DNA from 3 places in the Vibrio japonicus genome. Region 3 is predicted to be linked to each of the others. Evidence: predicted binding sites of a transcription regulator. Region 3 holds the regulator's gene; each other region holds the start of a gene.

Region 1 (3,284 bases), 930 kb from region 3:
GGTCACGTTTCTTAAGCGGTAGACCTTCACGAATCGCCGGTTCGTCAATTTGGATAATGTTGATGCCAGCATCTTGCAAATCAGACACCTCATCACGTAGCGCTAGCGCCAATTGGTCAGCGATTTCTTTACGCGAGATATCTTCACGTGGGAATGTCCAGCAAAGAATCGTAACAGGTCCAGTCAGCATGCCTTTCATTTGCTTAGATGTCAGTGACTGAGCATAAGTCGACCATTCAACCGTGATTGGTTTTTCACGTTCGATATCCGCGACAACAATGGCTGGTTTTACGCAGCGAGAGCCGTAGCTTTGTACCCAACCAAATTTGGTTGTCTGAAAGCCCGCTAGGTTTTCGGCAAAGTATTCCACCATGTCATTCCGCTCTGCTTCGCCGTGTACCAGTACATCCAGATCCAGTGCTTCTTGACGTTTCACCGCATCCGCAATATGCCCTTTAAGCGCTTCTACGTATTCACCTTCAGATAGCTGACCAGTGCGGTACGCGCTACGCTGAACACGAATTTCACTTGTTTGAGGGAAAGAACCAATCGTCGTGGTCGGGAACAGAGGCAAGCCCAGTACTTCTGCCTGATGCGCTGCGCGTTCTGCATAAGGCGCACTACGCTCACCCAATGCTTGAGTAATCTTACTTAAACGAGCCTGAACTTGTGGCTTGTTAACTTCTTTCGACGTTTTACGTGCTTGAATTGGCGCACTGTAGGTATCACTCGCTAAGATTGCCTCTTGATCACCTTCTAACGCTTTACCCAATAGAGCGACTTCGGTCACTTTCTGTTTTGCAAAAGCGAACCAGCTTTGTACGTCTTCAGACAATGACGGCTCAAGCTCTAGGTCTACTGGGCTGTGAAGCAGTGAACAAGAACTTGCGATCCAAAGATTGTCACCTAGCTTGTCTTTAATCGGCTGCAGAGTTTCACGAAGCGTCGTTAGATCAGCGCGCCATACGTTACGGCCATTGACGACACCCGCAGACAATACCCAACCTTCAGGCAGTTTATCCGCCACTTGCTGTAGTTGTGTTGGAGCAGCAGACAGATCCACATGCAAACCATCAACATCCAATTCAACAATTTTATCTAAAGAGTCGGTGACCGAATCAAAGTAAGTTGTCAGTAGCACTTTTACATCGCTACGGATCACTTGATAAGCCAGTTTGAATGAATCTAACCACGTTTTTTCCAGTTCTAGAGAGAGAATTGGCTCGTCGATTTGTACCCATTCAACACCTTGTTTGGCCAGTTTTGCCAAAATTTGCTGATAAGCAGTCAGTAAGCGTGGTAAGAGTGTCAAACGGTCAAAGCCTTCTTCCACTTCTTTACCCAGATACAAATAACTGATTGGGCCTAGCAGTACTGGTTTAACCTTGTGTCCAGCTTTAATTGCTTCGTTTACTTCTTCAAACAGTTGCGGCCAACTGACTTCAAAGCTATCGTCTTTGCTGAATTCAGGCACGATGTAGTGATAATTGGTATTGAACCATTTGGTCATGTCTGACGCAGCGCTTCCACTGCAACCACAGCTTGTCTGAGATTGCCCGCGCCCAACCTTAAACAGCGTGTCTAGATCAGGGAAGCCACTACGATGACGTTTTGGCACGTGTCCAAGTAACAGAGTTGTTGTTAAAACATGGTCGTACCATGCAAAGTCACCAGCAGTAACAAAACTTAGCCCAGCTTGAGCCTGAGTAGCCCAGTTCTTTTGGCGTAAGTTTGTGCCTACGTTTTTAAGTTCAGCCTGATCGATTTCACCGCGCCAGTATTTTTCTAATGCAAATTTGAGTTCTCGTTTTTCACCGATTCGCGGGTAGCCTAGAATGTGCGTTGTTATAGCCATGTTCATAATCCTTTTTAGACGTTGATTTTTTGTTCGGTCAGACGCTGCATCGACATTAAACAACTGACTATCGAAGATGTCTGGATGGCCAAACTATCTCTCTAAACCCCAATCTCTACAACATCCAATTATTCAACTTGTTTATTAAGAAAATTCATGGTGAATAACACTATCATTAAAATCCGATCATACTGTGATGCATGTGCATTTAGCCATCTAGATGTTTACATGGCTTGAATTAAAAGGTAAGTTAAGGGTTCCTCATGAAGAATGGACAAGGTTGAAGGGAATTCATGATAGAGCTTAAACATTTAAAAACGCTAACCTCATTACGCGATACTGGCTCCTTGACTGCAACCGCAACCTCATTGCATCTCACTCAGTCAGCGTTATCACATCAAATAAAAGATTTAGAATCTCGCATTGGTGGGCAGTTATTTCTGCGTAAAACGCGCCCGGTCAAGTTCACCTCTGAAGGTGACATATTGTTAAAACTGGCTGATGACATCCTGCCAAAACTGGCCAAAGCTGAAAACGAGATTGCCAGCCTGAAAGAAGACGTGAACGGGCGACTGCACATGGCGATCGAATGTCACTCTTGTTTCCAATGGTTAATGCCTGCATTGCGTGAATATCAGGTCGCATGGCCTAGTGTGACGCTCGATTTCTCGTCCGGCTTTGGTTTTGAACCATTACCAGCATTAATGAATGGCGAGCTAGACTTGGTCATTACTTCAGACATTCAACCGCGTTCTGAAGTCCACTATGAGCCACTTTTTGATTTTGAAATGCGCTTGGTGACAGCGACCAATCATCCGCTGGCGGAGAAGGCATATATCGAACCCAAAGATATGAGCCACGAAACCATGCTCTCCTACCCTGTACAGAAAAACCGTTTGGATGTGGTCAAACACTTCTTGCAACCTGCGGGAGTTGAACCTGCGAGATGGAAGCAAGCCGATAACACCTTGATGTTAGTGCAAATGGTTTCAGCAGGGTTAGGTGTCGCGGCACTGCCCAACTGGGCGATCAGCGAGTTTTCACGTCAAGGTTTGATCACCAGCATTCCTTTGGGCGATGGGCTATGGCGCAGACTGTTTGCTGCCGTACGTCATTCAGATAGAAACAAGCGCTATTTACAAGCCTTCTTCAGCACTGCGAGGCAACAATCTAAGAGTCACTTGGAAGGGATTAAAACCGTATAGCCGGAAATAGCAAAGGAGGCACCTGGCCTCCTTTGCTGAATTGCTTTTGTATTGCAACGACTAAGCGTTACCTGTCGTAAGATTTAAACTGATTGGTTAGCGGGTCATATTGATAGCCAAGAACGTCTAATTTGCCTACCACACTTTCAACATCCATTTCGTACATGCTCGCCAATTCTTCAAAGCTATCACACTCAAGTCGCAGCTTCTCATTAACGATACCC
Region 2 (3,284 bases), 1.3 Mb from region 3:
TTGCGAAAGAGTGACTAACTAACTTCCTCAGATCACCCTTTGTTTTAGCCGTTTTGCCTTAGCAACATAGACACTTAAACAAGCGCTGACGTTAAAAACGCTTAGCTCATTTGTTTGATCTTTTGGCGATATTTTTCTTCTAACGCCTCGTTGCCAGCTTTGGCTTCAAGTTCCGCAAGCAGTTCAAGAGAAGTTTTTTGAACACCGTAACGCTGGTGGAATTTCATTAAGCGAATTCTTGCTTTAACAAAATCGCCATCTTCAATTTCTAACTTAGCAAGGTGAAGAAGTGCCCTCGCGCGGTGCGGGTCATGGTCAAGTGTTCGCATGAAGTAGGTTTTCGCTTGTGCAGTATCACCGGATTTTAGCGCACAGAAAGCGGCATTCTCATAACTAGCGGAAGTGAGATAGTAGTAGGGTTGATCAATGGCTTTATTGAAGAACTTGTCGGCTCTTTCATAATTCCCATGTTTACAAAGAAATGTTCCGTAGTTGTTTAACACATTTCCGTTTTGCGGGTGTTGCTTTAGGGCCGTTTCATAGATTTCGGTAGCCGCGTCTTTTTCTCCCACTTTTTCGAAGTAATGCGCCATGGAAAGTTGTGCGCGATAGTAGCCCGGGTAGTGAGTGAGCGCTTTCTCTAGATTCTCTCGTGCTTTGACCATGTTGCCTTGATTTAGGTAACCAATCCCAAGCTCTATACGTGCTTCTGCTCGCTCCTTAGGTGACGCTGAGCTTCCTGGATTTTGCGTAGATTCAACGGTAACACAACCTGTCAGCGTAATAGCGAAAAGTATGGATAGACGGCGCATAATATCTTTCTTATTGAACAACGTGACTGCATGTATAACGTAAAGAAAGGGCGGTGGTGAGTTGCAACCAGAAACAATGCGACTGAGTCGGCAATTATAACTTTTGACCCGTTTGATATAAAAACGAAAGGGTTCAAATTGAACCCTTTCTCAAACACTTCTTAATCATCTTTGGTGAAATTAGCTTCACTAAAGTGCTCAAGATCATAAGGCGTTTGCTGGTAAACACAGTAATTGAGCCAATTTGCAAAAAGCAGGTGACCGTGACTACGCCAACTCGCCACGGGTTTATTCTCTGGATCGTTGTTTGGGTAGTAGTTGACGGGAATAGCAGGCTCCATTCCTTCACTCAAGTCACGAACATACTCGTGATGTAATGTAAGAGGATCGTACTCTGGGTGGCCTGTAACAAATACGTTTCGTTTATCTTTTGTGGCGGCTAAGTAGACACCAGCGACATCAGATGTGGCTAAGATGTCAAGATCCGTATGTTCTTCAAGGAACTGAGGAGAAAAGTCCGCATACCTAGAATGCGGTGCTAAGAAGGTGTCATCAAATCCTCGTAAAACAGGATGATACTGGTGGTGAATTTGGTGGTGATATACACCAGATAATTTCTCTTTACGCGTTCGCTTTGGCAAATTGTAAAGCAGTTTTAGCCCGGCTTGAGCTGCCCAACAAACGTAGAGTGTAGAGGTAACGTGTTCTTTCGCCCAATTCATGATGGTCTGCAAGTGATCCCAGTAGAGCACATCTTCAAATTGAACCAAACCAAGTGGTGCACCAGTGATAATCAGGCCGTCGAAGTTACGCTTTTTTACCATCTCGAATTGGCGATAAAAGTTATCAAGGTGCTCAGTCGGTGTGTTTTTACTTGGCCTGTCGTCAATTCTTAGCAGCTCAATATCGACTTGTAGAGGGCTATTCGACAATAGACGCAAAAACTGAGTTTCCGTCTCAATTTTTTTAGGCATCAGATTGAGGATCAGTACCTTTAGTGGGCGGATCTCCTGAGTTGACGCGCGAGACTCGGGCATCACAAAGATATGTTCCTGTCGCAATACGTCGGATGCAGGTAACTGATCGGGGATCTTAATTGGCACGGCTTACTCCCTAAGCATTTCTTATAGACGTCTATACATCTAAACTTAACTCAATCTAACTGGCTTGTCGATAGCAATTTAGGGCCATTTCGTATTAAGATCTCGTCATACCTCCCTAAATAATGACAACAATGACATTCAAATTGACTCTAATACGAGGATTGCCTGGTTCAGGAAAAAGTACGCTTGCTAAATCACTCAATGTGAATCACTACGAAGCCGATATGTATTTTATGGATGAAGCGGGTAGCTACTGTTTTAAGTCAGATGAAATCGCTCAAGCTCATCAATGGTGTCAAACGATGACGTCAAAAAGCCTAGCTAAAAAGCAGAGTGTTGTTGTTTCTAATACTTTTGTTCGACGCTGGGAGATGACTCCTTACTTGAAGTTGGCGAACCGATACGGAGCCAAATTTGAAGTGATTGAATGTAAAAATGATTTTGGCAATATCCATGGCGTGGAGCCAGCAACAATTCAACAAATGAAAAAACGGTGGCAAGAATGGCAAAGCGTTCCCCAATTGTCGAAATGACCTCTTATGGAATCTATTCAAACTGGGACTCTAACTCTCGGCATTTACCTAAAATTCAAGAGTTCACGACACAAGTTCCAGCAGATGAAGAGGTGGAATTTGGCTACATCATAAATATTAAAAAAGCCAAAGGACGTGTAATCGAGTATTGCATTTCGCATCCCGGGGTATTAGGAAAGAAAGGGCAAGTTTTAGAACCGTTTACCGGTGACATCCACGTAGGAAGCAATGATTGGGACTTTTACTTAGGAGATACAATCCAACTACTTGACCCCATCAATGGCTATGAGTCGAATATAGGTAAATGGCGTATGACGGTCAAAATGGATGGATCAGTCATTGCAGATAAAACGTTCGATGTCTATGCCCGCGACGAAGGAGAATTTTGGAAGCGTAGGGGGTTTTGAGTATTCAGAGTTCGAGTGCTCAGAGGTGAATAAGCACCTCGATGATTATACAACTTTTCTCATAAATCAAGTCTTTATTTCTATTTGTATCAATAATATTACGTACTTCTTGTTTCTAGACCTTAAGGGTGAGTGTTAGGAGAAATGCACTAATATTTAATTACCAGTTTCATATTGGTTTTTTACTACAAGAAATAAGGAAATGCGATGAAGTTAGCAGTGAAAGTTGGGACTTTTTTATCCGTACTCGCCATGTCGAGCAGCGCGTTGGCGAATAACCACTATGTAAAATCAGATGGGTATAATGACTTTTATTTTGGTGTAGGTGGTTACTTTCTAGATATCGATGCTGACGCCAAGCTTTATGACGCGAATGGCGATCCATTGATGTCTACTAAAGAGAACATCTCCGATGTATCAATGATTGGT
Region 3 (3,284 bases):
ACTCTAAAATGGATTTCCCCTTTCCTTATAATTATTAATGAGTACCCACATCCATGTCAGAAGACAATCGCGAAGAATTATCCCCTGAAGAACAATTCCGCCAGCAAGCACTTGACTATCATGCATACCCAACGGCGGGTAAAATTTCAGTTGAGCTCACCACTCCAGCAGAAACAGCTGGTGATCTGGCACTGGCATACAGCCCAGGTGTCGCTGAGCCAGTTCGTGAAATCGCGCAAAATCCAGAGAATATTTACAAATACACTGCCAAAGGCAATATGGTCGCTGTTATCTCTAACGGTACCGCAATTCTTGGTTTAGGTAATTTAGGTCCAATGGCATCTAAGCCTGTTATGGAAGGTAAAGCACTTCTGTTCAAACGTTTTGCCGGCTTAGATTCTATTGATATTCAAGTAAAGCACCGCACTATTGACGAGTTTGTTGATACAGTAGCAAACATCGCAGACACTTTTGGTGGTATTAACTTAGAAGATATCAAAGCACCTGATTGCTTTGAGATTGAAAAACAGCTTATTGAACGCTGTGACGTGCCTGTTTTCCACGATGATCAACACGGCACAGCTATCGTCACTGCAGCAGGTATGTTGAACGCAATTGAGCTGCAAGGTAAAAAGCTTGAAGAAACAACCATTGTTTGTTTGGGCGCGGGTGCAGCCGCTGTCGCATGTATGGAGCTACTGATTAAGTGTGGCGCTATGCGTGAAAAAATCTACATGCTTGACCGCAAAGGCGTTATCCACACTCGTCGCGACGACCTAAATGAATACAAGCAACTCTTTGCCAACAATACAGATAAACGCACTCTTGAAGACGTAATCGAAGGCGCAGACCTATTCCTTGGTGTATCAGGTCCAAACCTATTACCACCAGAAGCACTAAAACTCATGGCCGATAAGCCTATTGTGTTTGCGTGTTCTAACCCAGATCCAGAGATCAAACCAGAACTTGCACATGAAGTCCGCAATGACCTCATCATGGGTACTGGCCGCAGTGATTACCCTAACCAAGTCAATAACGTTCTTTGTTTCCCATTCATCTTCCGCGGGGCATTGGATGTTCGTGCTAGTGAAATTAATGATGAAATGAAACTGGCAGCGGTTGAAGCAATTCGTCAGCTAGCGAAAGAAGACGTTCCAGCTGAAGTGTTAAAAGCAGCAGGCGTGGATAGCCTAGAATTCGGTCCTGGCTACATCATTCCAAAGCCTATGGACTCTCGTTTACTTCCGCGCGTAGCTAAAGCCGTCGCGCAAGCGGCCGTTGATTCAGGTGTCGCTCGTATCGAAATGCCTGAAGGATACATGGAAGGTTAATTTCCTACTCTCAAACAAAAGCCGCTGATATCAATCAGCGGCTTTTTTATCTCACGGTAGCCAGCATCAGCGAAAATAATGGTGCGTTTGTTACTGCTTTTCTGCTCTCGACACTCTATGTGACAAGAGATTTTTATTCTTCGTCAAACGCTTCGAACTCAATGCCCATTTCCGTCATCAGACGCTTCACTTCTGCAGGGATATCATCTGGGCGGTCTTTACGTAGATCTTCATCCGTCGGAAGTGGCTGGCCAGTGTAGGCATGTAGAAATGCTTCGCACAATAGCTCACTATTTGTCGCATGGCGTAGATTGTTAATCTGACGGCGTGTACGCTCGTCAGTGAGTACCTTTAATACTTTCAGTGGAATCGAAACAGTAATTTTTTTTACTTGTTCACTTTTCTTTCCATGTTCAGCGTACGGGCTAATGTATTCGCCATTCCAGTCTGCCATTGCGCACCTTTAATAATTTTTGATGGATAAAAATCAGAAGGCGTAATTTTAGCGGGATTTATGGCCATAAGCAAAGACATATGGACGTCCAGAAGTGTTGACGTCTCAAAGGATGATAAGTAAAGTATCTAAGTATGGAACTGGATTATCTCTATCTAACACAGATATAGCGTAATCCCTGCAAGTTGTCACCACTGTGCGAAAGGAAACACTTATGAGCGCCCGCAAGCCAGCCACAATCGCGGTACGTACTGGTATCGAGTCAGACACACAACATCATGCTGTTGTCCCCCCAATTTATCTTTCGACCAACTATGGATTTCCTGCGTTTGGAGAAGTCCCAACATATGACTACACCCGTTCAGGTAACCCCAACAGAGGATTACTTGAAACGGCACTATACGAGTTAGAATCAGGCAAAGGAGCCGTGGTTACAAATTGCGGAACGTCAGCACTCAACCTTTGGGTATCCGCATTTCTTGGTCCAGATGATCTGATTGTCGCACCACATGACTGCTACGGTGGGACCTACCGCTTGTTTAATACACGCGCTCAGAAAGGTGATTTTAAAGTTCTGTTTATCGATCAATCAGATGAGCAGGCATTGTCTGACGCTTTGGCACAAAAGCCTAAGCTTGTTCTTCTAGAAACCCCCTCTAACCCACTTGTTCGCGTGGTCGACATTGAGAAAATATGTACCCAAGCGAAAAAAATCGGCGCTTTGGTAGCAGTAGACAATACGTTTTTGACACCTGTATTCCAAAAACCTTTAGAGCTTGGTGCAGACTTTGTTATTCACTCAACGACAAAATACATTAATGGCCATTCTGATGTGATCGGTGGTGTCATCGTCACCAAAACAGAAGAACACGCGGAAGAACTTTCATGGTGGGGAAACTGTATCGGTGCGACAGGTACTCCTTTTGATAGCTACATGACTTTACGTGGTATCCGTACATTGGGTGCCCGTATGCGTGTACATGAAGAAAGCTCTGCGCAGATCCTGAACTTCCTTAAAGACCAAGAGCTTGTTGGTACGATCTACCACCCTAGCCTCCCAGAGCACCCTGGGCACGATATCGCGAAAAAACAGCAATCTGGATTTGGTTCCATGCTTAGCTTCGAATTTTCTGGCAGTTTTGAGCAACTGAAAGTCTTCGTAGAAAAATTAGAGCTATTCTCTTTAGCTGAGTCTTTAGGTGGCGTAGAAAGCCTTATCTGCCATCCTGCATCTATGACGCATCGTGCGATGGGTGAAGAGGCGCTTGCTGAGGCTGGCGTTTCACAATTGCTCTTGCGCCTGTCTGTAGGCTTGGAAGACGCAGAAGATCTTATCTCAGATCTAGAGCAAGCCTTCCTTATTGCTAAGGAGAGTATCTAATGACCTTAGCCCGTCAGCTTCACAAGTTTGGAGGTAGTAGCCTAGCCGATCCTGAGTGCTACCGCCGAGTCGTCAACATCCTAAAAGAATACTCAAATACTGAAGATCTTATCGTTGT

Evidence for each region. The regulator MetJ, encoded in region 3, represses methionine synthesis genes. The targets are predictions, from matches to a motif close to TTAGACNTNTANANGTCTAA.
Region 1: a site for MetJ is predicted at 2,064-2,083, ahead of metE (5-methyltetrahydropteroyltriglutamate--homocysteine S-methyltransferase). Genes of this name have one in related genera too.
Region 2: a site for MetJ is predicted at 1,939-1,958, ahead of metA (homoserine O-acetyltransferase MetA). Genes of this name have one in related genera too.

What each region holds. Positions count from the first base shown of each region.
Region 1 covers NZ_CP102096.1:1,110,081-1,113,364, reverse strand. The annotation lists gene metE (5-methyltetrahydropteroyltriglutamate--homocysteine S-methyltransferase) at 1-1,855, opposite strand, end outside; gene metR (HTH-type transcriptional regulator MetR) at 2,149-3,060, shown strand; gene NP165_RS05350 (DUF4250 domain-containing protein) at 3,128-3,284, opposite strand, start outside.
Region 2 covers NZ_CP102096.1:1,495,595-1,498,878, reverse strand. The annotation lists gene NP165_RS07105 (MarR family winged helix-turn-helix transcriptional regulator) at 1-18, shown strand, start outside; gene pilW (type IV pilus biogenesis/stability protein PilW) at 102-815, opposite strand; gene metA (homoserine O-acetyltransferase MetA) at 974-1,915, opposite strand; gene NP165_RS07090 (ATP-binding protein) at 2,047-2,448, shown strand; gene NP165_RS07085 (DUF3859 domain-containing protein) at 2,418-2,855, shown strand; gene NP165_RS07080 (porin family protein) at 3,063-3,284, shown strand, end outside.
Region 3 covers NZ_CP102096.1:184,605-187,888, reverse strand. The annotation lists gene NP165_RS00915 (malic enzyme-like NAD(P)-binding protein) at 54-1,331, shown strand; gene metJ (met regulon transcriptional regulator MetJ) at 1,465-1,785, opposite strand; gene NP165_RS00905 (O-succinylhomoserine (thiol)-lyase) at 2,000-3,166, shown strand; gene NP165_RS00900 (bifunctional aspartate kinase/homoserine dehydrogenase II) at 3,166-3,284, shown strand, end outside.